3 regions of the Bacillus sp. VA15 genome follow, and region 1 is predicted to be linked to each of the others. Evidence: riboswitches for the same ligand, from Rfam matches in the RefSeq annotation. Region 1 holds a riboswitch; each other region holds the start of a gene.
What was found. A riboswitch is a leader RNA that binds a small molecule or an ion and turns the genes downstream of it on or off. The one in region 1 is predicted to bind S-adenosylmethionine.

Region 1 (3,278 bases):
GTCCGGACTCCGGAAATCTGTCTTACTTCCTCAGGATCCCGTTCCTCTATCGGGATATCAGCGCCGCATTTCACTTTTGGATCAAATGTAGATAAAGGTGCGGCGACAAAAAACGGTATATCAAAGGCGTTTGCTAAAATCGCGAGACCGTATGTTCCGATTTTATTTGCCGTATCACCGTTCTTTGCAATTCGATCGGCTCCGACGATGACAGCGGAAATTTGTTTTTCCTTCATCGTATGGGCGGCCATGCTGTCTGTGATCAGAGTGACATCAATGCCTCCCTGCATCAGCTCCCACGCAGTCAGGCGTGAACCTTGAAGGACAGGCCTTGTTTCACAGGCATAAATATGCAGTCCCAAATCCTTTTGTTTGGCCAAGTAAAATGGAGCGAGCGCCGTTCCATAGCGGCTTGTCGCGATAGAGCCGGCATTGCAGATCGTCATAATCCGGTCGCCTTTTTTGAAAAGCTGCAAGGCGTTTTGGCCGATCATCCGGCACGTCTCCTCATCCTCGACCTGAATCTGAATCGCTTCATGGACAAGGTTTGTTTTTGCTTCATTTACGGAAATGGCGTTTTCGATTGAACGACTCAGTCTCTCAAGCGCCCAAGATAAATTAATGGCGGTAGGCCGTGAGCTGTTTAAATATTGTTTGATATCTTCCAGTCTGCGGCGGAATTCGGTGACATCATCTGTTTCAATGTCTTTTGCAGCAAGCGCAAGTCCGAAGGCAGCCGTAATGCCGATGGCCGGGGCGCCTCTTACTTTGAGCGTGACGATGGCGTCAAATACATCCTCTTTCGTCGTCAGCTCCAAATATTCTGTCACGTCAGGAAGCTTTTGCTGATTTAAAATGGTAATGGCTGTTTCCTTCCATTCAACAGAACGGGGAACAGCAAATGAATGGGTCATGAATGGATCATTCCTTTACAAGTAACTGAAATAATTCAATAACATCCGTTATCGTTTTGAATTCCGAGCGTTTTTCGATAAAGGCTGTGCCTGTTTCGAGCGCCAGCCGTTTTCTGCCGATTCGTTTATCAAACGGCACGATTGTATCCAGATCAGCCACATGGGCAAGGCCGATCGCGCGGCGGATCAGCTCGCAGCCCGCAAACCCAATCGCCTCTTCAAAAATATGACTGAGCGTATCAGTAAGGTACCCGTCGATTTTGGCGTAAACCTCCAGACTGTCCTTTTCCCACGCTTCAGTGAATGTCTTTTGAAATGTTTCCCAGACCTGTTTGACATGGTGATATAACGGCTCTCTGTCAGCCCCGTCACGGCCGAGTGCGTTCAAAAATAAGTTGGCAATAAATTGGCCTACATCAAAGCCGATCGGTCCGTAAAAAGCAAATTCAGGATCAATCACCTTTGTTTCATGTTCGCTGGCAAAAATGCTTCCTGTGTGCAGATCACCATGAATCAGCGTTTCTGCCGATGTTAAAAACGACTTTTTCAGCTTAGCGGCTTCGATTTTGACGTTGTCATTATTCCAAAGCTTCTCGACAAAAGGACGAAGCTCTTCTTCAAAATCATTTGTGTCATGGTCAAAGAAAGGGTCTGTAAAGACAAGTCTTTCCGTAATGTCGCACAGCTCCGGATTTGTAAACTGTTTAACAAGCTGTTTTTTTACCTTGGGTTCAAGCGCGTAATCTGATGAATAGAAAAGGGTCTTTCCTAAAAATTCACCGATGTGCTGTGACAGATGCGGATAATGTTCACCCTCAATGAGTCCTTTTCTTACGATTTTCAGGTGAGAGAGATCCTCCATGACGGTAACCGCCATTTCTGTATCAGAATAAAACACTCTTGGAACGAGATGAGGGACATGCTCGCCCTGTCGGATGAGAGCGCTGCTTTCGATTCTTGCGCGATCGATTGTCAGCGGCCAGCTTTCTCCGACGACTTTTGCATAAGGAACCGCCTGTTTAATGATCAAAGCTCTATCATGTTCTTGATCATAAATATGAAAAACGTAATTTAAGTTGCCGTCGCCGATCTCCTGGCATGTCAGCGTGCTTTTGCTTGGAAATAAGCCAAGCTTCACCGCCAACGCCACAGCGGAGCTTTCATTTAACGTTTCGTATAAAGGTGTTTTTGTGACTGCCATTGTCATAACCTCCAATTATGTAATCTCTTGATATGTTTGCAGCTGTATGGTATGGCCGTAAAAAAGCCTCCTTCTCAGAGAGAAGGAGGCTTAACATGTATGTCCGCCTCTCTTATCTCTCAGATCAGATCTGATGGAATTAGCACCGTGCCTTAGAGACGAGCGTCTCGGCGCGAAAAAGATGCGCCCCATTTCGCAATGGAATTACGGTCGGTTGCTGTTGGGGTCAAAAGGCCAAATCCCTCGCCCAACTCTCGATAAGAGAATATATTCACTTGTTAAACAATTCTAATTTATCAGTTGATGAACATAGTAACAGGTGTTTTATCAAGTTGTCAATATATTTTTTAATATAAATCTTTTCTGATATCATCGAAAACAGGAATGCTCTCTCGTACCTTAACGCTTTCCTTAAGGTCGATTTCAGCTCGGACAATGCCTTCTTCCCGGCCGCCTTCAGCAAGTACACGCCCCCATGGATCAATAATCAGGCTATGCCCGGCAAATTCATTATCTGGATTTGAACCGGTACAATTGCAGGCAGCGACAAAGCATTGATTTTCAATGGCTCGGGCAATAAGCAGACTTTTCCAATGATCAAGGCGGGGAAGAGGCCATTCCGCAGAAATAAACAGTACGTTGGCACCTTTTATCGTATGTTTTCTGATCCACTCCGGAAAACGGATATCGTAACAGATCAGTCCTGAGCTTTTGACGCCATCAAGCTCAAAGTATCCGTCTTCGGAACCGGCTGATAAATACACATGCTCATCCATCAGCTGAAAAAGATGGGCTTTTCGATACTCTTTAATGATTTGTCCTTCCTTATCCGCGATGTACATTGTATTATAAACATCAGAATCATTTCTGACTGCGACCGATCCGGCGACAATATGAACGCCATGTTTTTTTGCTGTTTTCTTCAGCCAGCTCTGAGCAGAATGCCCGTCTTCATCAGCGAGCTTATCAAGGTTGGCCAAGTCATATCCAGTTGTCCATAATTCAGGAAGAACAAGAACATCAGCATGTTTGCTTTCTTTTTCAATCAAAAATTCAGCCTTTTTTATATTTTCCGAAGGTTTACCGTATGAAATATCAAATTGAAGACAAGATATCGTCCATTTCATCTTTTTAACACCCCAAATTTTTCTTTACTTTTTTCA
Region 2 (3,278 bases), on a different contig from region 1:
ACTCCAAGAATATGAGCTTGAGCACATTGAAGATGATGTGTATCTCCTTTATTTATATACTCCGTTTTGCGGCACCTGCCAGCTTGCAAGCAAAATGCTGACAGTGGTGAAAGAAATGCTGCCTGATGTCGCCTTCTATAAAAACAATGTCAATTACTCTCCGACATTCGCAAAAGCATATCAAATTGAAAGCGTCCCTTGTTTTCTGCTGTTTAAAGGCGGAAAAGTGGTCGAAAGAGGATATGCGTTTCACTCTGTTTCTTATTTATATGAGCTGATCAAACAAAAATCATCTTCCGCATCCCATTTATGACATATTTCTCTGCACAATCCAATGAAATTGTCGTTCGTTTTATAAAGGGGTTCTTGCGCCAGAAAGAGAAATGTGTATGTATGACCAACAAATAGGAGGTTGTACATATGGAGAAAGCGGAAGTTTTAGAAGATGAGTATCAGCATCTGTTTTTAAAACCCCTTTTGAACGCTTCGACATTGCTCATTACCTTCCAAGGAGAAACAGAAGCCTTAACCGTCTCAATAAACGAACAGGGAGAAATGAAAAAAATTTCTTCGCCCCAAACGTCCAACCTGACCTTTTACGGAAACCAAACAGAAATTATTGACTTATTGCACGGAGACATTTCCCTTCAGCACCTTATTCAGAGCGGAAGCCTCAAAGTAAAGGGGTCATTCAGGGCCCTGTTAAAACTAGAAGCCATACTCTGGCTGACGAACGGATTTTTTCAGAGGATTTTAAAGAATTAAAAAATAGGTAATTATTATAATAGTAAAAGTTGACATCATTTATTTTATTGACATTTAATCATTCGCCATGCTATTCTACATTAAGAATTTCCGGACGAAAAAGACTATATATTTCTCTTATCAAGAGAGGTGGAGGGAAGTGCCCTATGAAGCCCGGCAACCATCAACGCTGTTGAAATGGTGCCAATTCACACGAAGCGTTCAGCTTTGAAAGATGAGAGAAAGGCATTTTATATAAGCCTTTCTGCTCAAGTGTGCAGAAAGGCTTTTCTTTTGCAGAAAAACCCGGAAGATTTCTTAGAATAGTGTTAAGGCAGGTGATTGCTTTGATCAATCTTCAAGATGTTTCAAAAGTTTATAAGTCGAAACACGGAGATGTCAATGCTGTCCAAAATGTCTCGCTTTCCATTAAAAAAGGTGAGATTTTTGGAATTATAGGATATAGCGGAGCTGGTAAAAGTTCCTTAATCCGTCTGCTGAACGGCCTTGAGAAACCAACCTCAGGAACCGTGGAAGTGGCGGGAACCAAGATTAATGAAGTGAACGGACGCGCTTTAAGAAATGCACGCCATGAAATCAGCATGATTTTCCAGCATTTCAATTTGCTTTGGTCGCGGACCGTTAGAGACAATATCATGTTTCCTTTAGAAATTGCCGGGGTGAAAAAGAGCGAACGGATCAAGCGCGCCGATGAACTGATTAAACTGGTAGGTTTAGAAGGAAAAGAAAAATCTTATCCGTCTCAGCTGAGCGGCGGGCAAAAGCAGCGTGTCGGAATCGCCAGAGCGCTTGCAAACAATCCGAAGGTTCTCCTTTGCGATGAAGCGACATCAGCATTAGATCCGCAAACGACAGATTCAATTTTGGATCTATTGTCCGATATTAATGAAAGACTCGGTTTGACGATTGTGCTGATCACACACGAAATGCATGTCATCCGCAAAATCTGTAACAGAGTCGCTGTCATGGAAAACGGAAAGGTTGTGGAAGAAGGCGAAGTTCTCGATGTCTTCAAAAATCCGAAGGAAGACATGACAAAACGATTTGTTCAGCAGGTGACAGAGCCGGAAGAAACGAAAGAAACGCTACAGCACCTTCTTGATGAAACAGCATCAGGAAAAATGGTTCAGCTCACATTTGTCGGTGATTCTGCTGAACAGCCTCTGATTACAGAGATGATCAGAAACTTCAATGTCAGCGTCAATATTCTGCAAGGGAAAATCTCTCAGACGAAGGATGGAGCTTACGGTTCACTGTTCATCCATATTGATGGAGACGAGGAAGAAGTGCAAAACGTGATCCGGTTCATTAATGACAAACAGGTGAAAGCAGAGGTGATCACGAATGTTTGAAAAATACTTTCCGAACGTTGATTTAACTGAGTTGTGGAACGCGACATATGAAACACTTTATATGACGCTGATCTCTTTATTGTTTGCTTTTGTCATCGGGGTGATCCTCGGCTTGCTGCTTTTCCTGACAAGCAAAGGGAGCCTTTGGCAAAATAAAGCGGTCAACTCTGTGATTGCGGCCATTGTCAACATATTCAGATCGATTCCATTCCTTATTTTAATTATTTTACTGTTAGGGTTTACGAAGTTCTTAGTCGGCACGATCTTAGGGCCTAACGCCGCATTGCCGGCGCTGGTGATCGGTTCGGCACCGTTTTACGCGCGCCTTGCTGAAATCGCATTGCGCGAGGTTGATAAAGGTGTGATTGAAGCCGCTAAATCAATGGGCGCTAAAACGTCTACGATTATTTTCAAAGTGCTGCTTCCGGAATCTATGCCGGCTCTTATTTCTGGGATCACGGTTACGGCCATCGCTTTGATTGGCTCAACGGCAATTGCCGGAGCCATCGGTTCAGGCGGCCTTGGAAACCTTGCGTACGTAGAAGGATATCAGTCTAATAATGCTGATGTTACCTTCGTTGCTACTGTGTTTATTTTAATCATCGTCTTTATTATTCAAATCATCGGTGATGTAATAACAAATATTATAGACAAACGATAAGGGAGGATTTACATTGAAAAAGCTATTTTTGGGTGCATTACTGCTTGTGTTTGCAGGGGTTATGGCTGCCTGCGGTTCAAATAACGGCGCTGAATCCGGCAAGAAAGAAATTGTGGTTGCAGCGACAAAAACACCGCATGCGGAAATTTTAAAAGAAGCTGAACCATTGTTGAAAGAAAAAGGCTACACGCTGAAAGTGAAAGTGCTTAGTGATTACAAGATGTACAACAAAGCTTTAGCTGATAAAGAAGTGGATGCGAACTACTTCCAGCACATTCCTTACCTTGAGCAAGAAATGAAAGAAAACACAGATTACAAACTTGTGAATGCCGGAGCTGTTCACTTAGAGCCATTCGGTATTTACTCTAAAAAATACAAATCACTGAAAGACCTTCCAAACGGTGCGACAATTATCCTGACAAACAACGTCGCTGAACAAGGCCGTATGCTTGCAATGCTTGAAAACGCAGGATTAATCACACTTGATTCTAAAGTGGAAA
Region 3 (3,278 bases), 180 kb from region 1:
TTTTCAGAAAGCACGCGATACCCGTGTTTCTTGTAAAACGGCACAGCCTGCGTTTGCGCGTTTAAAATGAAACCGGAAGCGCCGCCGTCTGCCGCCGCTTTTTCGAGTGCCTTCATAATGATGCCGCCGACACCGGAGGAGCGGTGGCTTTTCAATACGCAAATCCGCTCTAACTTGCCGTAGCCGTCCTTCATACGCCATCTTCCGGCGCCGACAGGCTTTCCGCCGTCATACACGACGATATGCTCCGACTCATTTTCAAGTTCGTCAATTTCTTCTTCAGCAGGTACGTTTTGTTCTTTGACAAAGACTTCTTTTCTTACATAAAATGCATCTTTCATTTGTTCTTCATTTTTTGCGATAACTGCTTCCAAACGATTATTCTCCTCCGCCTAGCAAGAAGGTTTCATATACTGTCCACGATCCGTTTTCTAGCTGGTAAAGCAAGTGGAAACGATCAACGATTTCTTCATGCGACACTTCCTGCATTTTTAATTGTCCCAGCACATCTGAATGCTCATCGTCGGAAAGATTTTGGCCGACCGTCACATGCGGAACGAAATTATATTCCTGTTCACCAGCCAACACACCGGTGTATAATTTTTCATTGAGTGTTTTTAATTCTTCCGTCGGCTCTGCTTTGATGTAAATGACATTATTGACAGGCGCAAATGAGCTGTATTTTGTCATTTTGAGAACGATCGGATGGGACTCCTTTGCGATGTTTCTCAGATGTGATACAAGCTGATCCGCTTTCTCCTCTTTACATTCAAACGATGCTCTCAGCGTCAAATGGGGCGGGATCAGGGAATAGCTCGGATCATAGCGCTTTCTGTAAGAGTTCGCAAGGTCTTGGAGTTTTTTTGATGGAAATAAAACGATTCCGTATTTCATATTATGTCCCTCCTGGAAATAAAGTATGATAGAATATCAAAGCATTTTTTTCAGCGCCGGCGTGATGAGCGGCTGCCAGTATGTCCATTTGTGATCTCCGTCAAATGATTCAAAATAATAATCGGAAAGCTTCTCCTCCAGCAGCTGTTTCAGCTCCTGATTCGGTTCTGTAAAGTCCAGAATGTTTCCGTCTGTCGTGTGGACGTCAGTTTCTTTTGTTCCGATTTGGTGATAAATAGAGAGGTGTTTGATATCGTCTGACTGTTTCACAGCTCCCAATACATGTTTGTCAACATAGGGAGACTGCATGATGATGTTTCCGAACATATTCGGATAATCAAGCGCTGTCATAAGAGAAACGGTCGCTCCGAGAGAATCACCGATCAGCGTCCGACCGTAGCCGACTTGATAGGTTGGATACTCGTCATCCGCAAACGGAACGAGCTCATGGGCGATGAACCGTTTATACGCCGAAAATTTTGAGCCTTCCGGATGATAGGTTTTTCTGCGCTCTTTTACATCCTTATAAGGAACACCGATAATAATGCTCCGGTCTATTTCTCGCTTGGACAGCAATTCTTCGACCTGTCTGCCGATTCTCCCCAGCCTGAAATAATCGTGGCCGTCCTGCGCGATAATGACATGGTATTTATAAAGCGGGGAGTAGTTGGACGGCAGATAAACGAGCAATGTCATTTCCTCGTTAAGCTCTTTTGAAAAGAATTTCTTTTCTTGCACTGTGCCGTTTTTCGGTGCCATAATGCATTCCTCCAGGACATCACTAGACTTTCTTGCTGTTTTCCATTATTGTACCATGAATTATTAGAAATTTCTCTCTTTAAACTGTTCGGAACTCGAAGAAAAAAGTGTTGAAATAAACTGCAAATTGCGCTAATATAAAACAATCAGAAAATTGAAATCGATATTTCTTATCGTGAGAGGTGGAGGGACTGGCCCTTAGAAACCTCAGCAACCGGCTTGTTTTGCATTATGTGCAAAACGCCAAGGTGCTAAATCCAGCAAGCGTTTTTTATGCTTGGAAGATAAGAAGAAGCGTTAAACCCCTTCTTCTTATGAGGAAGGGGTTTTTTATTTTGAAAAGGGAAGGTGTCAGCTATATGTCACAGCACGTTGAAACGAAATTAGCCCAAATTGGAAACCGAAGCGACGAAGTAACGGGAACAGTGAGTCCTCCTATTTATTTATCAACAGCATACCGCCACAGAGGAATCGGAGAATCTACCGGATTTGATTATGTCCGCACAAAAAATCCGACACGCCAGCTTGTTGAGGACGCGATCGCCAGCTTAGAAAACGGAGCGAGAGGGCTTGCCTTCAGTTCGGGAATGGCTGCCATCCAAACGATTATGGCGCTGTTTAAAAGCGGAGATGAACTGATCGTTTCATCGGACCTATATGGCGGCACATATCGTCTGTTTGAAAACGAATGGAAAAAATATGGATTGACCTTTCATTACGATGATTTCAGCGATGAGGACTGTTTACGCTCTAAGATTACGCCGAATACAAAAGCGGTGTTTGTGGAAACACCGACAAATCCGCTCATGCAGGAGGCGGACATTGAAAAGATCGCCCGGATCACAAAAGAGTACGGTCTTCTGCTGATCGTTGATAATACATTTTATACACCGGTCTTGCAAAGGCCGCTTGAGCTGGGAGCCGACATTGTGATTCACAGTGCAACCAAGTATTTAGGCGGGCATAACGACCTGCTTGCGGGACTTGTCGTTGTAAAGGATGAGCAGCTTGGTGAGGAAATGTTTCAACACCAAAATGCGATCGGCGCCGTCCTGCCTCCGTTTGATTCGTGGCTTCTGATGAGAGGAATGAAGACGCTGAGCCTCAGAATGCGCCAGCATCAGGCAAACGCGCAGGAGCTTGCGGCGTTTTTAGAAGAGCAGGAAGAAATTTCTGATGTACTATATCCCGGAAAAGGCGGCATGCTGTCCTTCCGTCTGCAGAAAGAAGAGTGGGTCAATCCATTTTTAAAAGCGCTGAAGACCATTTGTTTTGCAGAAAGCCTCGGCGGGGTGGAGAGCTTTATTACATACCCTGCCACACAGACGCACATGGATATTCCTGAAGAAATCCGCATCGCAAACGGAGTCTGCAATCGCTTGCTGCGTTTTTCAGTCGGAATTGAACATGCGGAAGATTTAAAAGAAGACTTAAAACAGGCGTTATGTCAGGTCAAAGAGGGAGCTGTTTCATTTGAGTAATCACAATTGGACGCTGGAAACCCAGCTCGTGCACAATCCATTTAAAACAGACGGCACAACAGGAGCGGTCAGTGTACCGATCCAGCACGCATCAACTTTTCACCAATCTTCATTTGAAGAGTTTGGCGCATATGATTACAGCCG

Region 2: another riboswitch for S-adenosylmethionine. It lies ahead of metN (methionine ABC transporter ATP-binding protein MetN); the one in region 1 lies ahead of mtnK (S-methyl-5-thioribose kinase).
Region 3: another riboswitch for S-adenosylmethionine. It lies ahead of metI (cystathionine gamma-synthase/O-acetylhomoserine thiolyase); the one in region 1 lies ahead of mtnK (S-methyl-5-thioribose kinase).

Annotation. Positions count from the first base shown of each region.
Region 1 covers NZ_JBVQPQ010000002.1:583,473-586,750, reverse strand. The annotation lists gene mtnA (S-methyl-5-thioribose-1-phosphate isomerase) at 1-914, opposite strand, end outside; gene mtnK (S-methyl-5-thioribose kinase) at 922-2,115, opposite strand; SAM riboswitch class I at 2,225-2,379, opposite strand; gene AC0DBE_RS07870 (carbon-nitrogen family hydrolase) at 2,463-3,242, opposite strand.
Region 2 covers NZ_JBVQPQ010000006.1:192,623-195,900, reverse strand. The annotation lists gene AC0DBE_RS16195 (thioredoxin family protein) at 1-313, shown strand, start outside; gene AC0DBE_RS16190 (SCP2 sterol-binding domain-containing protein) at 421-765, shown strand; SAM riboswitch class I at 880-986, shown strand; gene metN (methionine ABC transporter ATP-binding protein MetN) at 1,092-2,117, shown strand; gene metP (methionine ABC transporter permease MetP) at 2,110-2,778, shown strand; gene metQ (methionine ABC transporter substrate-binding lipoprotein MetQ) at 2,792-3,278, shown strand, end outside.
Region 3 covers NZ_JBVQPQ010000002.1:761,271-764,548, reverse strand. The annotation lists gene AC0DBE_RS08900 (GNAT family N-acetyltransferase) at 1-374, opposite strand, end outside; gene AC0DBE_RS08895 (YjcG family protein) at 379-894, opposite strand; gene AC0DBE_RS08890 (esterase family protein) at 931-1,653, opposite strand; SAM riboswitch class I at 1,821-1,944, shown strand; gene metI (cystathionine gamma-synthase/O-acetylhomoserine thiolyase) at 2,013-3,134, shown strand; gene metC (cystathionine beta-lyase) at 3,127-3,278, shown strand, end outside.